Linked DNA regions of Parabacteroides chongii. Each later gene encodes a partner of the first gene's protein in a complex. Links are inferred from orthologs where the notes say so. Each region holds a gene or a part of one and is shown on either strand. Other genes may lie near its edges.

Region 1 (4,643 bases):
GCCCGCCGCATACTGGACTGGCTCGGGGCACGCAAGAACAGGGTGCTTGTCCTGGGCTTCGACTGGAAAGATCCAGGTATCACCGACAGTTATAGTAACGGTCATCCCGAGTATGCCACAACAACCAATTACCAGGTCTTGAAACTGCTGCGGGATGATGTAACACCTTACTGGTACAACGGAGGAACGAACACTTCGATCGGCGACACAGGCCCGGTTCGTGAGGATATGATCGCTTCGTTTGATATCAATGCGGACAATAGTTATTTCTTCCGGACAGGTCCTTTCACGGCACCGGAAAATATCGAGATCACCAGTTGCGGATACTGGCTGGAAGATGTCTGGTGGGGACGTATGGAGGTACATAATCCCGATATCGTGCCGCTTATTGTCTTCAAGGACATAGTCAGGGACGATGGTTCAGGCCGCCTTCCTGTCTATACACCCAATCCGGGAGGCGACGGCCGGATGATCATGGGGATAGACAAGAAAAAACGGATCGTATATGTCGGCGATATGCAATTTTTCGGTGTCGGCATCGGCAATGACCTGAAGAAAAGCTCACGGATCGACAACACGAACGGCAACCTGACAAACAACTATTCGCGGATCATGGCAAACCTCTGGGCATGGATGATCGAAGAGGTTGTCCTGGGAAACAGCGAATAAGGCGTTTTTCGAAACAAGAAAACAGGATGATGTTTCTAATTTCGACACAAACAGGATTTTTAGCATCAAAATAGGCTTTTGTCACAAGCTGATTTTGTTCTAATTCCGAATAATACGTTGGGAAGTCTTATTCAAACTTAGTTATAGCACTTAAAGATCAGAGGACGACATCTAATTTTGTGGAATTCTGATAAATACAAAAAGCAATTATCGATTATGGGAATTCTTTATAAACACGAACACGTTGCCTGCAACGATTTTCAGTTCCCTGTGCAACGGACTTTCCAGGTTTTCCGTCCGCAGCCCGGGGTAAAATGTACCGAGCCGGATAATGCCCGCTCCATCCTCCTTTTTCTGCTGGATGGAGAGATAGAGTTCAGTAACGACTCGATCCAGAAGCATATCCTGCAAAAGAATGAGATCGCCTTGATACCGGCGGGGAGTACCTATTCGGCAGAGATAAAAGTGCCATCCCATGTGGTCGCCTGTTGGTTCAGCAACGATATCAGGCTGTGCAACCGCATTCATCTGGAGTCTTTATCGGAACACAAAAAAGACATCACTTACAGTTATAATACACTTCCTTTCCAGGGCGAGGTAAAGACTTTCCTCTACTTGCTCAACGAGTATATGGAAAATGGTATCGGATGCAAGCACCTGCAGGAAATGAAACTGCAGGAGTTGTTTATCCTTTTCAGGGCTTATTATGCGAAGGAACAGTTGGCCGCCTTCTTCTATCCGATCCTGAGCCGGGATACGGATTTCAACCATTTTGTACTCTCCAACTACAAGAAAGTGACGAATGTGGAAGAGTTTGCCCGCCTGGCTCATATCAGCCTGTCGGCATTCAATCGCAAATTCAAGAAGCATTTCAGCGAACCGGCTTACCAATGGATGCTACATCGTAAGACAGAAGGTGTGCTGGACGATATCCGGAGCACGAACAAGTCCTTCCTGACGATCTCGCTCGACTGGAATTTCTCATCACAGGCACACCTGACAAAGTTTACCAAACAACAATGCGGCCTGTCCCCTTCGCAAATCCGGGAACAGGCCGCACATGATCTTATCCTCGACTGATCAGAACGGAACCTCGCTGCTGCTGCCCTGGTTCAGGAAATCTGCACCGGCAGGCGGTATCGGAGGTAACGGGTCGCTACTGTTCATATTCGATGAAAATTCGCGCACAGCTACATCCTCATCTATATTCATAAACTTCGCATAATCACCTTTAAAGCGCAGACGCACATCACCTGTCGCACCGTTACGATGCTTGGCGATAATGATCTCTGCCAGGCCAACCAGCGAGTTACCACGCTCATCTTCCGTGATCTTATAATATTCCGGACGGTGGATAAAACAAACCATATCCGCATCCTGCTCGATCGCTCCCGACTCACGAAGGTCGGCCAACTGCGGACGCTTTCCTTCGGCTCCCTGACGGCTTTCCACACCACGGTTCAACTGCGACAGTGCGATGATCGGTATGTTCAACTCCTTCGCCAACCCTTTCAATGAACGGGAGATTGTACTTACCTCCTGCTCACGGCTACCGAAACTCATACCACTCGCATTCATCAACTGAAGGTAGTCGATGATGATACATCGTACCCCATGCTCACGCACCAGACGGCGAGCCTTGGTACGCAACTCAAACACCGAAAGACTCGGCGTATCATCCACATAGATAGGTGCATCATACAACTCCTTGATCTTGAAGTCCAGCTGTTCCCACTCATAACTTTCCAAACGTCCGCTCTTGATCTTCTCGCCCGGGATCTCACATACGTTTACGATCAGACGGTTTACCAACTGGACGTTACTCATTTCAAGCGAGAACAAAGCAACCGGCACATTATGATTCACCGCCATATTCTTCGCCATGGAAAGAACGAACGCCGTCTTACCCATCGCAGGACGGGCAGCAATAATGATCAAGTCGGAATTCTGCCATCCCGAAGTGATCTTATCCAGCGCATCGAAACCGGTACGCGTACCGCTCAGACCCTCCTTCTGGTTCGCCGCTTTCTGCAACAAATCCATCGCATCCTTGATAACGGGATTGATCTGGGTTACGTCCTTCTTTACATTCCGCTGGGATATCTCAAACAGTTTTCCTTCCGCTTCCTGCATCAGGTCTTCCACGTCGATCGTTTCGTCAAAAGCCTTTCCCTGGATCATCGCAGTGAAAGAGATCAACTCTCTCGCCAGGTATTTCTGGGCGATGATACGGGCATGATATTCGATATGCGCGCTACTGGCAACCTTGCTGGTCAGCTGCGAGATATAAAACGGTCCGCCCACCTGGTCCAGTTCGCCGCGCTTCCTCAACTGCTCCGTCACCGTCAGCATGTCGACCGGCCGCTGGCTGGCTGCCAGATCCACAATAGCCGCATAGATCATCTCGTGCGACTTTTCGTAAAAGCATTCCGGCTTCAAGATCTCACTGATGATCGAATAAGCATCTTTTTCAAGCATCAAGGCACCTAAAACGGCCTCTTCCAACTCACGAGCCTGTGGCTGCAGACGTCCCATATCAGACACTACAACAGGTTTTTGTTTCCCCTTTCCGGAGTTTCCTCTTCCGGTATTTTTAGTTCCTTCTGCCATTCTCTTTAGTAATTTTCGAATGCCAAAAATACGATTTTTATTTGGTATTCATTCCTTTTTTCTACCTTTGCAGCCGTAAAAAGTAATTAACTAATTATGGACGACAGTATTCCGCGAGAAACATTAACAAGTAAAAATTAGCGGACGGAGGTTTCTTATTACCTCTGTTCGTATCAACAACGAAAGGAGGCAATAATGAGATCGTTTCTTTATTGTGAAGCCGGCTTTGTGGAAAAAGACAAGTGGCTTCCCGACTGCTGGGTAAATGTAGAATGCCCTACCCCCGAAGATATCCAATACCTTTTAAACCAGTTTCACGTACCCCAATCATTCCTGAGCGATATCGAAGATACCGACGAACGTCCGCGTATCGAGTATGAAGGGAACTGGTTGCTGACAATCCTGCGTATCCCGGTACAGAGCACCGAAAGCGGTATTCCTTTTACAACTGTCCCGATCGGCATCATCACGAATAACGAGATCATTATCTCCGTCTGTTATCATAAGACGGAGTTATTGCCCGATTTCATTCGTTACAGCCGGCGCAAAGAGCTCGTCGTACGTCATAAATACGACCTGATCCTGCGACTGATCCATTCGTCTGCCGTCTGGTTCCTGAAATATCTGAAACAGATCAACAACGAAGTGGCACGTGCCGAAAAAGCGTTGGAGAAAAGTATCCGTAACGAAGACCTGCTGCGGTTGATGAAGCTGGAGAAAAGTATGGTTTATTTCAATACGTCCATCCGTGGAAATGAAGTGATGCTCTCGAAGCTGCAAAGTATTTTCCAGGAGCCGATGTATATGGATGCCGAACTGGTGGAAGATGTGGAAACCGAGTTGAAGCAGGCGCATCTCACAGTGAACATCTACAGCGATATCCTTACCGGAACGATGGATGCCTTTGCCTCCATCATCTCCAACAATGTGAACACCATCATGAAACGCATGACCTCCATATCGATCATCCTGATGGTTCCGACACTGATAGCCAGCTTCTACGGGATGAATGTGATCAACTATGTAGAAGAACTGCCGCACGGATTTGTCGTGATCGTACTCTTTTCCATCACCTTGTCGGCACTGGCATTCTTTGTCTTCAGGAAGATCAAGTGGTTCTGATCATATTTACTTTTCTTCCCCGTTCAGCTTTCGGACCAGATCATCTGCCGGTCGGAACTTCACCGAATTTCTAGGTGCAAGTACGATCGGCTCCATGGTTTGCGGGTTACGTACAGGGCGCGACTTCTGGTACAGAAGAGAAAAGACCCCAAGTCCTCCGATCCTCACCTTATGATCCGATTTCACCTCTTCAAAGACAGTACTTATAAATGTGTTCAATATGTTACGTACTTCAGTCTGCG
Region 2 (4,739 bases), 1.4 Mb from region 1 along the record:
GAAACAGATCACCCGTACCCTGCTTATCAGCATCAGCCTGATGGCATTTCTTTTATTGATCACGATTTTCTACCTCTACCGACAGATGAAAAAGCTGTCGCTTATGCGTAAGAAAGTCAGTGCAGCCAACGAACAGCTACAGGAGATCAACAAAGAATTGAGCCAGGCTAGCAAAATAAAAGAGGAATACATCGCACTCTACCTGAACCAATGCGTCATCTATCTGGACAAACTGGATACGTATCGCCGTTCGCTCGCCAAACTGGCAATGGCCTCCAAACTGGATGATTTGTTCAAGACGATCAAGTCCGAACAGTTCATACGCGATGAGCGGAAAAATTTCTATAATGAGTTCGACAAGTCATTTCTTCGGCTCTTCCCCCGCTTCACCGAATCTTTCAACGGCTTGATGACGGAAGAGGGAAAACTATATCCTAAATCCGGCGAAATCCTGTCGACCGAACTGCGCATCTTCGCCCTCATCCGGCTCGGAATAAACGACAGCAGCAATATCGCCCATTTCCTGGGATATTCGCTGGCTACGGTTTACTCCTACCGAAGCAAGGTAAGAAGCAAGGCTTACGACAAAGAGCGGTTCGAGGAACAGATAGCTACTCTATAGGAACTATTTCGGTTTTATAAATCCAACCGGGTTGTGTGGTCTATCCGATAATCTCTTTTGTACCTGTAATTCAGCCAATGTTTTATTAATTAGTTCCAATTGTAGGCGAGTATCAGCATTAATATCATTATAGTCAGCGAATACTTCTTCAATATATTCTTTCAACTCCTTTAATTCCTGTTGAAGCATTGTTGTTTTACTGATAGGGGATGTTATCAACATCTGCCGAATTACAACAAAAGCACGCATAATATTAATGTTTACTTGTATTGCGGTTTTTGAATTAAGAACACTACTAAGCATAGCTACTCCTAATTCAGAAAAAGCATAAGGCTTTCGTCTCATACCCATTTTTATTGAATTGGAAGTCACAAATTGTGACCTCCAATCTTCTAATTCCTTATCTGTAAGTTGGAACATAAAATCAGATGGAAAGCGATCTATATTACGCTTAACAGCTTGGTTTAACACCTTTGTTGGCACATCATACATTTCAGCTAAATCCCGATCTATCATCACCTTTTGTCCTCGTATCTCGTAGATCTTACTTTGAATTACCTGTAATTCATTCATAGTTAAATATATTATATGATTAAACTTTCGCTGTAAAGATAAGGATTATTCCTGTTTCTTACATATCAAAGAGCTTCCTTTCTTTTTTACGCGCATTAACTATTACTTTCAAAGGGATATTATCTACAGTTACTCCATTTCAAATAAAATCACTACATTTGCCTTCCGTTATTATAAGGAAGGAAATAAATAAATGATCGATCAACCTACCATAGACCGGATACTTGACACTGCAAACATTGTGGATGTTGTTTCAGAATTCGTTACCTTGCGTAAGCGAGGGATCAACTATGTAGGATTATGTCCGTTTCATACAGACAAAACCCCCTCTTTCTACGTCTCTCCGGCCAAAAATATCTGTAAATGCTTCGCCTGTGGCGAAGGCGGCACGGCTGTTCACTTCATCATGAAGCATGAACAGCTGAACTATTTCGATGCCTTACGTTATCTTGCCAAGAAATACAACATCGAGATACAGGAACGGGAACTGACCGATAAGGAAAAGCAAAGACGCAGCGACCGGGAAAGTATGTTGATCGTCAACAGTTGGGCACAACAGTATTTCAGCACCCAGCTGTACGAACACGTAGAAGGGAAAACCGTCGGATTGCGTTATTTTGCCGAACGTGGATTCCGGGAAGACACCATCCGTAAATTTCAGTTAGGTTACAGTCTCGACCAGCGGGATGCTTTATATAAGGCAGCAACCAAGAACGGTTATAAAAAAGAATTCCTTGAAAAAACAGGGTTAGTCATTGCTTACGATAACGGAGGGGTGAACGACCGTTTCCGTGGTCGTGTGATCTTCCCCGTACATACGTTGAGCGGTAAAGTGGTGGCTTTCGGTGGCCGCGTGCTCAAAAAGGACGAGAAAACAGCCAAGTACGTCAACTCGCCCGAAAGCGAGATTTACCATAAAAGTAATGAGCTTTACGGTATCTATTTCGCCAAACAGTCGATGGTGAAGGAAGACCGCTGCTTCCTGGTAGAAGGTTACACCGATGTGATCTCCATGCACCAGGCGGGTATAGAGAATGTGGTCGCCTCGTCCGGTACGGCTCTTACACAGGGACAGATACGGCTTATACATCGTTTCACCAATAATATTACCGTACTATATGACGGTGATGCCGCCGGTATCAAAGCCGCCCTGCGCGGTATCGACCTGTTGCTGGAAGACGGAATGAACGTCAAGGTGGTTCTGCTGCCGGACGGTGAAGACCCGGACTCGTTCGCCCGCAAACACAATGCCAGCCAGTTCGCCGAATTTATCAAGCAGAGCGAAACGGACTTTATCCGTTTCAAAACCCGTTTATTACTGGATGATGCAGGCAACGACCCGATCAAACGTTCGTCGCTGATCACGGATATTATCCGCACGGTAGCCATTATCCCCGACAATATAGCCCGTTCCATCTATATCCGCGAATGCAGTGCGATGATGGAGATAGACGAACAGGTGTTGCTGAACGAGGTAAACAAAATCCGTTTAAATAAGGAAGAAAGGCAAAACAACCAGACACAGTCCACACCTCCGGTTTCCAATACAATGAGTATGATACCGGAATATCCGGATATTCCCGGTTACCAGCCGATCGTAGAGGATAGCTTTTTGCCACCATCGGACGAAGCAATGCCATCATTACCGGACGATATGCCCCCTCCTCCTCCGCCCATGGAAGAATATCCGGCGGGAGAGACAGGTCCTATGGATGTGCCCCCCCCCGATTTTCCGCCAGTACAACCGCCGGAAGTGGTTCGCGCCGCCCAGCCGAAACGTTCGCCTTATGAAATATACGAACTTACGTTGCTGAAATATATCGTGCGTTATGGCGAGAAAGTTTTGTTCGACTATGTGGATGAAGAAACAAACGAACATATCGTTATGCGTGTTGCCGAATATATCCGTTACGACCTGGAACGTGACGATCTGACTTTCTATACCCCGATCTTCAAAAATATGCTCGACGAAGCTGCCGAGAGATGCAAGAACGAGGGATTTATTGCCAACCGTTACTTTCTGGCCCATCCGGACCCGAACGTCAGCCGTTTGGCTGCGAACCTGATCAGCGAAAAATATCAGTTGAGCAAATATCACAGCAAGTATCGTGAACTGGAACAGGAAGAGGACAAACTGGATCAGCTGGTTATTCGTGAAATATATGCCATGAAGGATGCCTATATCATACGCCAGATTAAAGAGACCCAGTTAGGCATCAAGGAAGCACATCTGAAAGGGAATGAAGATCAGGTGTTCGAGTTGATGAGAAAGCTGACTCACCTGAACGAGATAAAGAATGTATTGAGTAAAGAATTGGGAGAACGTATCGTATTAAAAATGTAACAACAATTTATAGCCTATGAACTTTTTGGAAACGGAAGATGTGGTAAAACAGTATGCCAATCATCTTGCCCTGAACAAAGTCAACATCCAGGTTCCCGAAGGAAAGATATTCGGGTTGCTCGGACCTAATGGTGCCGGCAAAACCACACTAATCCGTATCATCAACCGTATCACGGCTCCCGACAGTGGGATCGTTCGTTTCAACGGACGTGAATCGCAACCGGAGGATATATACCAGATCGGATACCTGCCGGAAGAACGTGGTCTTTATAAAAAAATGAAAGTCGGCGAACAAGCTATCTACCTGGCACAATTGAAAGGCTTATCCTACCAGGAGGCCCGTAAACGCCTGACACAATGGTTCGAAAAGTTCGACATCATGCCCTGGTGGAACAAGAAGCTGGAAGAGTTGTCGAAAGGGATGCAACAGAAAGTTCAATTCATCATTACCGTTATTCACGAACCGGCACTGCTTATATTCGACGAACCGTTCAGCGGTTTCGACCCGGTGAATGCGGAACGGCTGAAGCAGGAAATACTGGAACTGAAGGAGAAAGGACATACGATCATATTCTCCACCCATAATATGGCATCAGTGGAAGAAATATGCGATAATATAGCCCTGATAAATCGTTCACAGGTCGTTCTTTCCGGAAATGTAACGGAAGTAAGGAACCGTTTCCGGAACAATACATTTACTTTACGCATCACATCGGATAGCTCCCTGCAAAACGATCAGACGGATATCTTTACTATACTTTCCGAAAAGGAACAAAGCGGGATACGTGAATTTCAGATCCATAAGGCAGAAGGTATCAGCAACTCTGCTCTACTGTCCACTTTATCGAAACAGGCAGAAATTCTCTCGTTTACCGAAGAGTTACCATCCATGAACGACATATTTATTAACACCGTATCAGGTACAAACACGACACAGGCATGAATAAAATAGGACTTATAATCAAAAGAGAGTATCTGCGCCGGGTAAGTAAAAAGTCGTTTATCCTGCTTACGCTATTAACTCCGTTTTTGTTTGCAGCACTGGTGTTCGTTCCGTTATGGTTGTCAACTATTAAAGGAGACGAGGTTCGTAATATCGCCATTATCGATACGACAGGAAAATATGCCCAATTGTTTGAAAACAATGAAAGCTTCCACTTCGTCCATAGCGACAAGACGCTAGACGACTATCGCCGGAAC

What was found. The genes of interacting proteins can lie anywhere in the genome.
Region 2: the proteins of dnaB (region 1) and dnaG are in contact, whole or in part, in a crystal structure (PDB 2R6A), measured with the Geobacillus stearothermophilus proteins. The link is inferred for Parabacteroides chongii from one-to-one orthologs. Residues at the interface, in WP_033016901.1 of Geobacillus stearothermophilus: Ser13, Glu15, Ala16, Gln18, Glu91, Leu92, Asp94, Ala95, Val96, Pro97, Thr98, Ala99, Ala100, Asn101, Tyr104, Tyr105, Ile108; in WP_049624496.1 of Geobacillus stearothermophilus: Lys456, Leu457, Leu458, Pro459, Ala460, Asn463, Ala464, Leu467, Leu535, Leu536, Ile537, Ala538, Gln544, Glu545, Asp548, Tyr549, His552.

Annotation. Positions count from the first base shown.
Region 1 is NZ_CP120849.1:4,229,264-4,233,906, reverse strand. What follows is about bases 1,015-3,916. They hold dnaB (replicative DNA helicase), read right to left. Parts: upstream 3,280-3,916; coding sequence 1,750-3,279; downstream 1,015-1,749. Other genes in these bases: P3L47_RS15820 (magnesium transporter CorA family protein), read left to right, coding at 3,475-3,916; P3L47_RS15830 (AraC family transcriptional regulator), read left to right, coding at 1,015-1,749. Also shown: P3L47_RS15835 (hypothetical protein), read left to right, coding at 1-669; more of P3L47_RS15830, read left to right, coding at 886-1,014; more of P3L47_RS15820, read left to right, coding at 3,917-4,401; P3L47_RS15815 (HU family DNA-binding protein), read right to left, coding at 4,408-4,643. UniProt on the Escherichia coli protein: The main replicative DNA helicase, it participates in initiation and elongation during chromosome replication. Travels ahead of the DNA replisome, separating dsDNA into templates for DNA synthesis.
Region 2 is NZ_CP120849.1:5,667,373-5,672,111, forward strand. Bases 966-3,963 are described here. They hold dnaG (DNA primase), read left to right. Parts: upstream 966-1,388; coding sequence 1,389-3,539; downstream 3,540-3,963. Other genes in these bases: P3L47_RS21835 (ORF6N domain-containing protein), read right to left, coding at 966-1,195; P3L47_RS21845 (ABC transporter ATP-binding protein), read left to right, coding at 3,556-3,963. Outside these bases: P3L47_RS21830 (DUF6377 domain-containing protein), read left to right, coding at 1-622; more of P3L47_RS21835, read right to left, coding at 626-965; more of P3L47_RS21845, read left to right, coding at 3,964-4,482; P3L47_RS21850 (ABC transporter permease), read left to right, coding at 4,479-4,739. UniProt on the Escherichia coli protein: RNA polymerase that catalyzes the synthesis of short RNA molecules used as primers for DNA polymerase during DNA replication.